One region of the Paenibacillus sp. FSL P4-0113 genome, then DNA from elsewhere that is predicted to be linked to it. Evidence: riboswitches for the same ligand, from Rfam matches in the RefSeq annotation. Region 1 holds a riboswitch; the other holds the start of a gene.
What was found. Region 1 has a riboswitch for FMN ahead of ribE (riboflavin synthase). Riboswitches for the same ligand answer to the same signal wherever they lie in the genome.

Region 1 (7,487 bases):
CCAGCCCCCAACGATATGAGGACTGGCTGTCTGTTTGAACTTTTACATAAGTGAACCGCAAGATCCGGAGCAACTTTATTGGGATTCAAGATCTAGATCGTTGGCCGCAGGCTGGCTACTCTCCAGACGCTCGAACAATAATTGAGTCTCTTCCTCCAAATTGTCCGAATTCTCGAACAGCTCCGGTTGCGGTAGATCTGCCAGAGAGCCCAGACCGAAATAATCCAAAAATGATTTCGTCGTTCCGTACAATATCGGCCGTCCGATGGCTTCAGCTCGACCTTTCTCTTCAATGAGCTCCTTGTTGACCAGTGTATGTATGGCCCGCTCGGATTTAACCCCCCGAATCTCTTCGATTTCAACTCTTGTAATGGGCTGGCGGTAGGCCACAATGGCCAGCGTCTCCAAAGCAGCTTGAGACAGTGACGCACGTGCCGGAGAGTATGCGAGCTTTTCAAAGTAAGGTGCATGTTCGGATAAAGTTGCAAGCTGATAATGACCGGCAATACGGACAAGTTGCAGGCCTCTTCCCCCCTGCTCCATGTCCTGCTTCATATCTTCCAGGCACTGTTCAACCAGCTCTTGCTGCTGCTCTACAATGTCGGCGATCTGCTTGGTGGACAACCCTTCCTCTCCTGCTAGAAACAGCAGTCCCTCAATAATTGATTTCAGCTTCAGATAATCCATTAACCCGTAAATCCCCTCTCCACTCCATTACAATATCATCGAAAAGCTTCTCCTGATAACAGAAAATTTGCTTCATTTTCATCAGTTCAAGGATAGCCAAAAAGGTCACAACCACTTCATGCCGATACATATCCTCATGCATCAGCTTGGAGAACAGCAGCCGTCCTCCATTCCCCACCATCTCTAAAGCCCCGATAACTTGCCGGATACGGTCCTTGACTGAAATTTCGTCCCGATGAACACGGGTTACCGTCGTACGTCGTTCTGCTTTGCGCAAAGCACGCTGAAAGGCTGCGACCAAATCGCTTGCATGCAGCCCATGCACCGGATTTACGGGTTCAGTGGGCAGGAATGCACTCAGATCTTCTGGCTCTTTGCCATAAATTAGACTCCGCTCCCACTCACGTTCACTTAGATGGCGAGCAATCCCTTTATATTTACGATACTCCACCAGCTTGCGGACCAGTTCCTCACGTGGATCATAATCCTCTTCCTCATAAAAATCCAAATCGTCATATTCCATCACAGGTGGCTTGGGAAGCAACAATTTACTCTTAATGGATAAGAGCGTCGCCGCCATCACCAGAAACTCGCTCGTAATGTCCAGTTCCAGCTCCTGCATACTGTGCAAAAAAGCCATATACTGATCAGTAATATCGCTAATCGGGATATCCTGAATGTCGATTTCGGCTTTATCAATCAGATGCAACAGTAGATCCAGCGGACCCTCGAATGTTTCCAGCTTGTAGTTTACGACTGTCAATGTGCTTCCCCCTGCCTTACTCCAATCATCATTCAACAATACCTTTCCCTATAGCACTTATGCTCTGCGTTATCAATCCCTCTTTCTGTAGTATATACGTCATCGCCTTGCTTAACAATCCAATCCCTTTTTTCCCCTTGCAGTTTATACCGTTCTATCAGCTATTCCTATCATTAAAATTGCTTGCCGAGATTGGCCATTTCAATCGCAGCCAGTGCTGAATCCCAACCTTTATTACCAGCCTTCGTACCTGCTCGTTCAATAGCCTGTTCAATGTTTTCTGTAGTCACTACCCCAAAAATAACAGGTACTCCCGTTTTTAGGCTGCTCGCTGCCACACCCTTGGCCACTTCATTGCAGACGATATCATAATGTGAAGTAGAACCACGGATGACCGTACCCAGCGTAATTACGGCATCATATTTGCCGCTTGCAGCCATTTTTTGCGCAATTAGTGAAATTTCAAATGCACCCGGAACCCAGGCTACATCAATTTCATCTTCCTGTGCACCATGTCGTTGAAGTGCGTCAATTGCACCGCTTAACAGCTTGCTCGTAATAAACTCATTAAATCTGCCCACCACAATACCATATTTTAAACCGTTCGATACAAGATTACCTTCTAGAAAACGTGCCATAATTAATCAACCTCTCTTAATTTAAATTATTTACAATGACAAACGACGACGGTAGTCCACCAAATCCTGAATACTGATCAGCTTCAATTGATGTCGCTTAGCGACCAATGCCAGATCAGGCAGGCGGGCCATTGAGCCATCTTCCTTTATAATTTCACAAATGACTCCAGCAGGCTTGAAGCCACTGAGTCGAGCCAGATCAACAGCCGCCTCCGTGTGACCAGCACGCTGCAAGACACCCCCATCGCGAGCAATCAGCGGGAACATGTGACCAGGCTTGCGGAAATCACTTCCTGTGACTGCTTCGTCTGCCAAGGCGCGTACAGTCAAGGAACGCTCGGCCGCTGAAATCCCCGTTGTTGTCTCCATATGATCTACCGATACCGTAAAGGCAGTACCGTGGAAATCTGTATTTTGCTTTACCATAGGATGCAATTCCAAGGCCTCGGCTCTTTGTCGTGTGATCGGCACACAGACCAACCCGCGACCTTCTGTAATCATGAAATTAATGACCTCAGGCGACGCTTTTTCAGCCAAAGCGATAAAATCGCCTTCATTTTCGCGCTGTTCATCATCCACTACAATGACAACCTTACCGTTTTTCAAGTCCTCCAACGCTTCTTCGATGGAATCCAAACGAATCTCTTCGTCATGTTCCAACTCACCATGCTCTATGACGTTTGCCATTGCACTTGTTTGGCTACCTCTATCCATAACACTTTCCTCCTTATGTCTTGTGCCACGAATGCTCCTAAACAGGTTTACCATTCAATATCAGGCAAAGCCGTATTTCGCCAAATAGTCCAAACTGAGAGGAGCTTTTTCTACTCTCTCCGCCTCCGTTGCACCTCTGTAATTTAAAAGCTGTTCTACATATTTGCCCAAAATATCGCATTCGATATTGACGGTATCCCCCTCACGTTTGGCTTGTAAGGCCGTTTCGGATAAGGTGTGGGGAATAATGGATACGGCAAAGGTATCTCCCGTACGCTGTGCGACTGTGAGGCTTATACCATCAATTGTGATTGACCCTTTGAGAAGAATATATTTAAATAATGTTTGATTTTTAGGCTCAATTTCGAACACCACTGCATTCTGGTCTGATGTCACCCCGCGAATCGTTCCCGTCCCGTCCACATGTCCTTGCACGATATGTCCTCCGAACCTTCCACTCGCCGCCATCGCTCGCTCCAGATTGACTCGGCTGCCGGATCTCAACTCTTTCAGATTAGTGCTACGAAAGGTTTCCGGCATCACATCAACCTTAAAGTCTTTCGTACCGATCTGTATCGCCGTCAGGCAAACGCCATTCACTGAGACACTGTCTCCTATTTTTAAATCGCCCAACACCACGGAACCCGAAATCCCCAGCACCATCGCTTCACCGCTTTTGGAAATGGTTTGAATACGACCCACTTCCTCGACCAATCCGGTAAACATGCCTTCACTCCTTTCCACTACATCTCAGTTTATCCCTAATTCATCAGCTATAAGCGCAAAAAACCCCCAGTTCGGATTCAATCCGTCATGGGGGTGATGAGAGTCACATTTGTAGTATACAAGCGCAGTTCATTTGCATCTTAAGACGACATGAAATCATAGGTTTGCCAATAGAAAGCATGACTGAGTATACAGCCAAATACGCTCAGAACACCCATCAAAAAGAAAGCTTAAGCAAGCTATCGCCCGATGCTGTCCTACAACGAAATAAGCCGTACGCACAATTGGGTATGCTAAAAATCGGCACATGTCACGTCATGCACATGCGCTTCGTATCCTTCTCCCATCCAGACTATACTGTCGGTCCCGGATTTGCACCAGGTCCACCTTCTGCTGATCATTCAGCATCCGGGTCACGGACTAAGCCATGCTGTTTCTCACAAAAACGATCCACAAACATGTCATCACCGCCGGTGGGGAATTTCGCCCCGCCCCGAAGGATCTTGCTCTTATTTAATTGAATTAACATTAAACTTGTTACGTATATTAGCACCGACCTCTAAAAAAAGCAAGTTATCAAATAGAAGCTCCTGCTTTGGTTTTGACATATTGGCTGGAGAGTTCTTCAAACCAGGTTTTATCGTTCATATGAAGCGCCAAGTCAATCAGATCGGCCAGTTCCTCGACTCCCAGCTCTGTTGCATGATCAAAGGTAATTACGGCTGAAGCAACCGGTCCTCGCCCTTCCTCAGAACATGCTTCATAATCCAGTCGTACATCAACATGTCCGTCAATAAACTCGCATTTTAGAAAATAAATAATTTCGCACATTAAAATGGGGCGTACTTGTGTTTCTAACACGCAATCCATCACCTTGGCAGAATAATGCTGGTTCGTCAGCGTAAATTTGTGTTCTGTCGCTGCCAGCGAGGTCCGTCCAAAATCATCCGTAAACTTGAGTTCCACTGGCTTGATGTTCATAACCTTAGGGATTTGCTTCTTTATAATTTCGATTATTTCAACTGTATTCAGCTTAATCATTACCTGCACCTCATTGCATCTTAAAATTCAGAAGAAAACTTTTTAACGTGCCTCTTATAGGCCTCCACTCCTATATCGGAAATCATTACCTGTTTTTTTATGCTTCAACCCATAAACGACAAAAAAGATTCTTTGCGCAAAAAGCGCAAAGAATCTTGATCGAGCCACTACAGTAACAGCGGCTAACAATGTTAATCGATGATTATGCAAAAAACAGGATTATAGCTCTGAAATTTCATGTTTCTTTTTCAGGATAGTCCAGCGACGCTCAATCTCCTGTTCAAAGGTCGCCAGCGTAGCCTCCTCCTTAATAAGATGCTTCGTTTTACCCATTAATTTCAGCCATTCAGCAGCTGGAATTCGTTTTCCTTTGTCCTCCGGATTGTACGTAATCGTCGTACTGCCTTGCTCTATTTCGTACAAAGGAAAGAAACAGGACTCGACTGCGGCGCCCACAATGCTGGTACCCAGTCTGTCTTCGGATTTCCAATTCAGCGGACAGGCGCACAGGATTTTACCATAGGCCGTACCCACGTTGTTTGCATACCATTGAGCCTTGGCTGCTTTACGCAGCATATCCTGCGGATGACTTTCAGCAGCGGTAAAAGCATACGGAATGTTACAAGCAGCCATGATTTGCACGGTATCCTTGTGATGCCCTTGCTTTCCTTTTTGCATTTTACCTACACCCGACGTACTGGTCATGTGACCGAGCGGAGTGGAGTAAGATTGCTGTGAACCTGTATTCATGTACCCCTCGTTATCATATTCCAGCATGATTAGCTTATGATTACGCAGAGCCGCACCAATCGCAGAACCCATACCAATATCCATCCCACCGTCACCACTAATCATGATAAAGGTCGGATCGTCCGACATCTCAATTTCATTACGCCGTTTCATTTCCATGTAAGCTTCCAGCGCTCCTGAAAGGGTAGCGGCCCCGTTTTGAAAAAGATTGTGGATCATCGGTTGTTTGTGTGATGTATATGGATACCCTGTCGTCGTCACATATACGCAGCCTGTCTGGAACAGCACGACAATATCCCCTTCAATACCTTTGAAAAACAGTTCCAGCGCAGACAATGCCCCACATCCTGGACAAGCTCCGTGGCCTGGTGAAAGACGCCGTGGTTTGGTTGTCAACGACCGCAAAGGGGGTACCTTGACCTTGAGCTTCCCGGTCTCCTCGTCCGGCGTAACCTGAATCAGACCCGTACGGTAATCATTACCACGTGGCGGCTGCATAACTTGCGGCATCACCTTGTCCGGTGAACCCGAATTAATTCCGTAGTAATCAAAGGGCTTCTCTACTCGTCCGGCCTCTGCCGCCTCGATTGCAAGCTGGAAGAACGCCTCTGCATCTTCTGCATAAAAATCTTTGCCGCCCAAGCCAAAGATACGGCTCAACACGAGTGTCCGATTCAGCGGGTCCTCCTGCAAGGCCGCTTTAATTTCATGCGTTAAATTACCGCCGTCCGCCCCATACGAGTCTGCACGTTCACCTACCAGCAACGCCTTGACATTGCGTAATGCTTCCCGCAGTTGTGCGGCTGGGAACGGTCGGATGATGTTCGGACGTATCACACCAGCTTTAATTCCGCGCGCGCGGAGTTGATCCGCCACATCCTTGGCCGATTCAGCCGCCGAATTCAACAGAAATACCGCAACCTCAGCATCCTCCATTTGATACAGATCTAAAATCGGGTATTCCCGACCGGATAAAGCGGCATATTCTGCTGCTACCTGCTCATATACTCCTTCTGACAGCTTCAGTGCTTCGGACAGCTGAACATGATTATTCGTCAAGTCATCGCCGTTCATATGCGCGCCCACAGTAACAGGATGATCAAAATCCGTAATATTCGGATAATTTAAGTTCGGGTTAGGACCTACAAAACCACGCACGGTCTCAGCATCGGCAAAATATTGCACTTTACGTTTTTGATGGGACGTATAAAAACCGTCATATGCGACCATTACAGGCAGCCGAACATCGCTGTGCTCTGCAATTTTTAGTGCCATAATGTTCATATCATACACAGCCTGTGGTGTACTTGCCGTCAAAATGACCCAGCCTGTATTCAAACCATAGTACAGATCCGAATGATCTCCGCGAATATCTAGGGGACCACTGACAGCTCGTGTCACCAGATTCATAACCATAGGAAAACGGGTACCTGACTGAACAGGTAACTGCTCCAGCATGTACAGGAAACCTTGCGAACTAGTGGCGTTCACCACCCTCGCTCCCGCTGCGGCAGCTCCATAACAAATCCCTGCCGATCCGTGTTCTCCGTCTGCTGCAACCAGCTTAATATTATGCTGACCTCTCGTTCTCATCTGATCTAGATACTGCGCTACCTCGGTAGATGGAGTAATCGGGAAATATCCCATCATATGATAATTAATCTGCGCAGCCGCCGTTGCTGCCATTTCATTACCGGATTCGAACGTTGTCACTTGCGCGGCGCCTGTCTGTTTGAGTTCTTCCTCCAGTTTTGCCATTACGCACGCCCTCCTTCATATACCGGAAATTGGTGGGCAACTCGATTCTGTTCAGCCCATCCCCATTGCTCGCGACGCGAGCTTAGTGCCCCCGATGGGCAAATATCTACACATTTCAGACATCCTTTGCAATACTGGTAATCAATCCCTTGCAAAAATGGCATCATTCTTCCGCGTTTGTCTGCTTGCTCTTCCCATACAAAACAGTAATCCGGGCAAATCGAATCACACTTGGCACAATGGGTACATTTATCAACTTCATATTCAGGCACATACCCCTGACGTGAACCACTAACATCTCTCGTTATGCTGTTTCCCTGAGTTGCAATAACGCCCCCCAGTAATTGCGTTTCGTATCCCAGCAATGGCTGCGGACGTTCAAAAACCCGATCCTGCGCGTCATCAGTAAC
Region 2 (7,487 bases), 3.9 Mb from region 1:
ATAATAGAGGAAAGATATATTGCCAGACACAGCTGATTACGTAACTCCCTGGGACGATCCAGGGAGTTTCCATTTTTTCTTTGGATATTTTTTATGGAAATCCCCTCCACTGCTCTATATAATTCAGGTACAGTTCGTCACACGAGCTTAATCTAAAAATTAGGGGTGTTCCACACCTATGCCACAGCATATTTTACTTATTGAAGACGATCTATCCATTGCCGAAATGCTACTTAAAGCACTCACTAAGGAAGGATACAGCCTAACCACTGCCTATGACGGGGAAGAGGGGCTTCTTGCCTTTGAACGTCATACCTATGATCTGGTACTGGTGGATTTGATGATGCCGAAGGTGGACGGTATGGAGGTGATTCGACGAATTCGTACCCATAGCGCCGTCCCGATTCTGATTATGTCAGCCAAGGACAGCGACGTGGATAAAGCGCTTGGACTGGGCTTTGGGGCAGACGATTATATTGCCAAACCTTTTTCAATGCTGGAAATGACCGCTCGTATTCAGTCCGCGATCCGCAGATCTACTACATATGCCCGTCAGCAACAGCAGGAGGAACAGCCGCAAGCACAAGTTTTGACCTACGGCAGTCTGTGCATTGATTTTGATCATTTTACAGTCATACGCAATGAAAACGAAATTCAGCTAACAGCCAAAGAATCCGATATTTTGAAGCTGTTTGTAGCCAATCCAAACCGGGTATTTACAAAAGCACAATTATACGGATTTATTTGGAAGGACGATTATATGGGCGACGAGAACGTGATTAACGTCCATATTCGCCGCCTGCGTGAGAAAATTGAAGAAGATCCCTCTCATCCTGTCCACATTAAAACGCTATGGGGCATTGGCTACAAATGGGAGAATGGCTGATATGAACATCGAAAACATTTCTGAATGGATTGTCGGTCTCATCATGTCAGTCGTTATAGTATGGCTTTGGCGGGAGCGTATGGCCAATAAGCACAAAATAAGGGATATCCGAGCCCTACTAGAGCGAATAGTGACGGTGAATCATGCGGAAAAGCTGCTATATGTCACAGGTGACGTTGAACTGCAACGACTCATGACGGAAATTAATCGACTGCTGGACTTGAATCTCAGAGTGTCTGCAGATTACAACCGTAGCCAAATTGCTATGCGCAAAATGATTTCGAACATTTCACACGATCTCAAGACCCCGCTTACGGTTGTGCTTGGATATGCCGAGATGCTGGATGGCGATCTGACTATTTTGCCGGAAGAACGTATAAAGCTGCTATCCAAAATTCATCAAAAGACAAGCGAAGCGATTGAGTTGATCGGAAGCTTTTTTAATTTGGCGAAACTGGAAGCTAATGATACGGATATTCCGTTGACACGACTGGAAGTGGGAGAACTGTGCAGACGCAGCATTTTAGAGTTTTATGACCTGCTGACTGCACAGGGGTTTACTGTGCATATTGAGATCCCGGAGTACCCCATTCATGCCTTGGGGAACGAAGGAGCGATTGGGCGGGTGCTGAATAATCTGATCTCGAACGCCATTCGCTACGGGGCAGATGGACGGACGCTAGGCCTGACGCTGTCAGAACAGCAGGATACAGTGCGTATAGAGGTATGGGATCGTGGCAAAGGCATACAGGAATCTGAGCAAGATAAAGTTTTTGAACGTATGTACACACTGGAGGACTCCCGCAATAAGGCGGTACAAGGCAGCGGACTGGGCCTTACGATTGCCAAACGTCTGGTTGAAACGATGAACGGAGAAATTCAATTGACCAGTAGACCTTATGAGCGGACAGTCTTCTCTTTTACATTGAAGAAAATCAACTATTAATCGAACTCAACATACTCAACTTAATAAATTTGTAAGAATCACGAAAGAAAAATGAACATTTCGCCCTTTATCCTTGAATTATCAGCAGTATACGAAGGGAGAACACCCATGACTTACGTAATACGTACACATCAGTTGACCAAAGCCCTGAAGGGCAACGAAATTGTAGCAGGAGTCAGCATGAATGTGCGCAAGGGAGAAACCTATGGCTTTCTCGGCCCCAACGGGGCAGGCAAGACAACGATAATGAAAATGATTACGAATTTACTCAAGCCGACATCGGGTGAAATTGAATTATTCGGTGAAAAACTAACGCCAAAATCGTATCATCTGCTCGGACGGATGGGTTCGATTATTGAATACCCGATTTTTTATGACAGGCTGACGGCGCAGCAAAATCTGGAACTTCATTGTGAATACATGGGCTACTATAATAAGCAGGCTGTCCGAGATGCCCTAGAATTAGTGAACTTGCAGAATGCGGGTGACAAGTCGGTAAAAGACTTTTCACTGGGAATGAAACAGCGCCTCGGGATTGCCCGCGCTATTGCGACTAAGCCAGAGCTACTCATTTTGGATGAACCGATTAATGGTCTGGACCCAGTGGGAATCAAGGAAATCCGCCAATTATTCCACATGCTATGCAAGGAATATGGGATGACTCTGCTCGTGTCCAGTCATATTTTAGCGGAAATAGAGCAGATTGCGGATACGGTAGGCGTGATTAATCACGGAAGGCTGATTGAGGAAGTGTCGATGGAGCAGGTGCGGGAAACCAATACGGAATACATTGAATTTACGACCAACGATTGTAAAAAGGCGGCCTACGTCCTCTCCCATCATCTGAATCTGAATAATATAAGGGTGCTCAATGAACAGAGTATACGTATTTACGATTCAAATGTACCGCAGAAGCAAATTACGAAGACGCTCATTTTAAATGATATAGAAGTGGATTCCATTCATCAGAAAAGCAGTACGCTGGAAGACTACTTTTTGCGGCTGTTAAACGGAGGTGATCTTCATGCTTAAGTTGATGCAACTGGAGCTCAAAAAATTTCATCTGGCGGGTTATATCCGTTCAGCACTGATCGCCAATGCATGCATTCTTGGGCTGCTCTGTATCATCGCGCTGGACAGCCAAAGTACAGGAATACCCGAATTTACACAGTACACTCAGCTTCTCGATCTCATGGACATGCTGGTCAGAGCCACATTTATTGTGTTTGCCTCCGTTCTCCTGTGCCGCTTTATCGTAGGGGAATTTAAGTCCAAATCGATTACGATCCTGTTCATGTATCCGATTCACCGTCAGAAGCTGATGATCGCCAAGCTCTTGGTTGTGCTGCTGTTTACCTTCTTGTCTATTATTATTTCGGAAATAATCATTACGGCTGCTATTCATCTGCTCAACCAGTTTGTCTTGATTGTACCCGATAACCTTACTCTTTCGATACTGGGTCAACAATCAGCACGGACGCTGATCAATGCCGCTGCTGCCAGCTTTATGGGACTGGTTCCGCTGTATATGGGGATGCGAAGATACTCTGTACCTACTACCATTGTGACCTCAATCCTGATTGTAGCATTGCTTTTCTCTAATAATAACGGCGCTACACTTAGCTCCATAGCCCCCGTGCAAATAGGCTTCTCTATACTGGGAATGCTGGTGGCTTATGCGGCGATTCGACGCATTGAGTATAAGGATATTACTTCATAGTATGTAACTTAGTAAAACGCTTTCGAAAAATAGATGAAAATCATTGTTTGATATACACACATTTTTCACTGGACTTCATTCTAAAACAGGTATATCCTATAGGAGAAATTAAAAAACGGAATAAGGATCTTCGGGGTAGGGTGTGATTCCCAACCGGCGGTATGGCTCATGGAGCTAAGCCCGCGACTCTGTATCTGGCAACAGGATACGGACTGATTTGGTGAGATGCCAAAGCCGACGGTAAAGTCCGGATGGAAGAAGATCGAAATATCAACATGCCGCGAAGTGGATGAATGCTGCGTTATGGGTTTTGCAGTTGCAGTAACTTCATTTAACTTGCATAAAGCGGCAAGTTTATTTGATCAACCCCCGTCTTGCATGGCCTTTCGCCATGGACGGGGGTTTTTGTGCCACCGGTCCTGTATTCGCAAGGAGCTAATTGAGTATGAGTCAATCTTCTACTGTACTAACATCCAAAGGTTTTGATCATAGCTCCCACATGAAAAGCGGTTTTTGGCTGGTCGCAATTGGGGCAGCCTTGTGGGGCGCTGATCCGCTGTTTCGTATTATTTTGCTAAAATCATTTACTTCAACACAAATTGTACTAATGGAGCATGTGCTGCTCTTCCTCGCTCTGACACCGATGCTGTGGAAGCATCGTGAGGAACTCAAAGCGGTACGGCTTCGTCAAGTTTTCGCTATTTTGTTCGTCTCGTGGGGCGGCTCGGCTCTGGCCAGCGTGATTTTTACCATGGCGCTCAGCAACGGTGATCTGAATGCTGTACTCTTACTCCAGAAGCTTCAACCATTGGTCGCTATTATTCTGGCCCGCGTTATATTGAAGGAAATGCTGCCGCGTCATTTTGGATTATTAATTGTCGTCGCTCTGTTCGGGACGTATCTTCTGACCTTCGGTTGGTCGCTCCCCTTCGGGCATGTTCGTGATTTTGTCCAGGTCGGTAGTCTACTTGCACTGGGTGCAGCGGTTCTGTGGGGCGGTTCGACAGTCATGGGAAGCTACTTGCTTCGTTCAATGAAATATGAAACGGTAACCTCCCTCCGCTTCATGGTGGCGCTCCCTCTGCTAATTGTCCTCACCTCTGTAGAGCATGCGCCATGGAATATGCCTGCCGGTACATGGGCAGGCGCAGCTGTGATTATCAACTTGCTATTGCAGGCATTGCTTCCGGGTCTTCTTAGCTTATTGCTGTATTACAAAGGCTTAAGTACGACCAAAGCGTCTTATGCTACGATGGCAGAATTGAGCTTTCCCATGGTGGGTGTCGTGATTAATTGGATCGCATTTCAGCAAATCGTTACTGTAGCGCAATTGACTGGTTTTATGCTCATCTGGATTACGCTCTTTATGATTTCACGTCAGCAAAAAAATTAACAGTTCAATGTCCCCTTCATGACTCACCCAAGCCAAATTGTGAAGATGCTTTTGCATCTCCGATTTGGCTTTTTATGTGTTCGCATTAATATTAATCATAGTTCTTTAGACCTGTTTTTCAAAAAAAGTGTCTAAAATATGCTACTATTTCTCGTTTCCCAATGATTACATCTATAAAATTCGTCGGTTTATGTCGAATAAAACAATGTAGTGATCATCAGACACAGAGGAGCAAGAACTATGACTAAAACAAAACAAACAGTTCCGTGGTGGAACAGGTTTCTCAAGCAGTTTTATTTAATGAGGACAAGATTAATAATATCTTTTTTAGCTGTGTTATTGATTCCGAGCGTACTTATCGGGTACTTTTCTTATCAGGGAGCTACGACACAACTCAGTCAGCAAATGGGCGGTTCCGTATACACGAATCTGTATCTGATCCGGAGCAATGTCAATCAGTATGTAGCGCCTATTATGAAAGACCTGGACGTGCTTACCACTGAAATCAATTCTGATTCCATTGGTACCAACCAAGAGACCCTTCAGAAAAAGTTAGATGTTATCGTCAAGGCTCACCCCGAGCTAGATGCAGCGCTTCTCGGCAATGAGAAGGGGCAATACATACGTTCGCCGAAAAAACAGGAGTCCGATTATGATCCCAGGGAGAGAAAATGGTACAAAAACGCGATGCTGGAAAAGGGTAAAGTATTCGTCGGTGTTCCAGTTGCCAGCGTCACGACAGGGAATTTAGTCGTTAATATATCGGGAACGCTGGAGGACGGTGAAGGAGCTGTTGCCCTGGCTTTGAACCTGGACAAAATGAGTGAAAGTCTGCAGTCTGTTAAGATTGGTGAGCGCGGAGGACTCATTATTGTTGATTCTGAACATAAAGTTGTATCTGGGACTGGAACAGCTTTCAACAAGACAGGCAAAAAAGCGGCTGACGCCATAGAAGGACTTCCCGAAGTGGCGACAACCGTCGAAAATGATACTCCTTCCATGTCGCAAATTCAATTTATGAATCGAGATATGCTGGCCTTTACACTTAAGGACCCTCTCACCGGTTGGAGCATTGTCGCACTGTCGGATCTGGAGGATTATAGTGATGCAGCCCAACCAATTCTGAAACAAAGCCTGATTGTGATTGTTATTTCCATACTTGCCGCGGCGATCATCATTGTGCTTATGGTCCGCTCATTCTTAATTCCGCTGCGCAAGCTGCAAGCAGGAACACGCATCGTCCGTGACGGAAATCTGACCGAACGTGTTAATCTATCCAGCAAGGATGAGTTCGGCGAACTGGCACAGAATTTTGACCAGATGACGCATTCCTTGCATACGATGGTCTCAGAGGTCAACCAAACCTCCTCCCGACTTGCTTCCTCTTCCCTGATAATCAAGGAAAGCACAGAGCAAACGACGGAGTCCGTACAACATGTAGCGGAAACGGTTATGGAATCCGCGGAAAATGCAGCCACCAGCGCCGAGGCATCCGAGCAGACCGCTAATGCCGTTGAAGAAATGGCGAAGGGTGTCAGCACCATTGCCGAATCGGCAAGCTCCATCGTGGATTCAGCAGGACAAACCGAGCATGATGTGGCTCAAGGCAGTCAAATGATCAGTAGTGTACGGACCCAAATGGACCGTATTCTGGAGGCTGTCAGCCAAACGGCTAGCCTAATGGATGAGCTATCCCAGCTCTCGGACGATGCGAAGCAGATGAATACGGCTATTGCCGCCATTGCCAAGCAAACCAATTTGTTGTCTCTGAACGCGTCTATTGAAGCTTCCAGAGCTGGCGAAGCCGGGCGTGGATTTGCCGTAGTCGCTATAGAGGTACGCAAGCTGTCTGAGCAATCCAAGGAAAGCGCGGATTCCATCAGTCAGATTATTACTCAGATGCTCGATTTGATTCAACGCTCTACCGCTACCATGAACGGTAATGTTCGTAACCAGGTAGGTGAAGGTATGCGTATTAGCCAAGATGCAGAAGGTGCATTTACGAATATTGAGCGCTCTACTTCTCATATCGTGGAACAAATTCAAAGTGTGTCCGCTGCTGCTGAACAAATCTCAGCCAGTACAGAGGAAGTCTCCGCCACTGTTACCCATTTGGCAAGCCTGTCTCGCAATTCGGCGGACAGCTCGCAGACAACATCTGCTGCTGCTCAGGAACAAATGGCAGCTATGGAGGAAATTTCCTCTTCGTCACAGGAGTTGTCCAACATGGCGCAGGATTTGCAACAGCTGGTTAAGCGATTTAAGATTTAACTTACTACTAACAAAAGCCTTCGTCCGTATACAAATTACGGGCGAAGGCTTTTTACATTTGAGTTCTTGATATGCTCTCTCTCTTGTTACTTATAGGGTCATCTGACCGGTTAAATGACGGCGTCTATCTCCTTCAGGGTCGTGCTCCACCTTAATATTCTGATGGAAAATAGCTGTAGTCCGCTCTTCTCTGTCGTACATCGGCCAAGCCCCCTCGGACAGCACTGGCTTCCCATCACGTGCAAAAGCAACCCATGCCTGCTGCATATCT

Region 2: it holds a riboswitch for FMN, as region 1 does, so the genes downstream of both, MKX46_RS22100 (DMT family transporter) here and ribE (riboflavin synthase) in region 1, are expected to answer to the same signal.

Annotation. Positions count from the first base shown of each region.
Region 1 is NZ_JBBPAZ010000001.1:1,193,946-1,201,432, forward strand. It holds gene scpB (SMC-Scp complex subunit ScpB) at 76-687, opposite strand; gene MKX46_RS04735 (segregation and condensation protein A) at 656-1,450, opposite strand; gene ribH (6,7-dimethyl-8-ribityllumazine synthase) at 1,624-2,088, opposite strand; gene ribB (3,4-dihydroxy-2-butanone-4-phosphate synthase) at 2,119-2,802, opposite strand; gene ribE (riboflavin synthase) at 2,863-3,528, opposite strand; FMN riboswitch at 3,860-4,033, opposite strand; gene MKX46_RS04755 (IDEAL domain-containing protein) at 4,105-4,569, opposite strand; gene MKX46_RS04760 (thiamine pyrophosphate-dependent enzyme) at 4,789-7,077, opposite strand; gene MKX46_RS04765 (2-oxoacid:acceptor oxidoreductase family protein) at 7,077-7,487, opposite strand, start outside.
Region 2 is NZ_JBBPAZ010000001.1:5,064,817-5,072,303, reverse strand. It holds gene MKX46_RS22120 (response regulator transcription factor) at 179-886, shown strand; gene MKX46_RS22115 (sensor histidine kinase) at 888-1,832, shown strand; gene MKX46_RS22110 (ABC transporter ATP-binding protein) at 1,941-2,864, shown strand; gene MKX46_RS22105 (ABC transporter permease) at 2,857-3,552, shown strand; FMN riboswitch at 3,675-3,819, shown strand; gene MKX46_RS22100 (DMT family transporter) at 3,998-4,945, shown strand; gene MKX46_RS22095 (methyl-accepting chemotaxis protein) at 5,186-7,216, shown strand; gene MKX46_RS22090 (carboxylesterase/lipase family protein) at 7,307-7,487, opposite strand, start outside.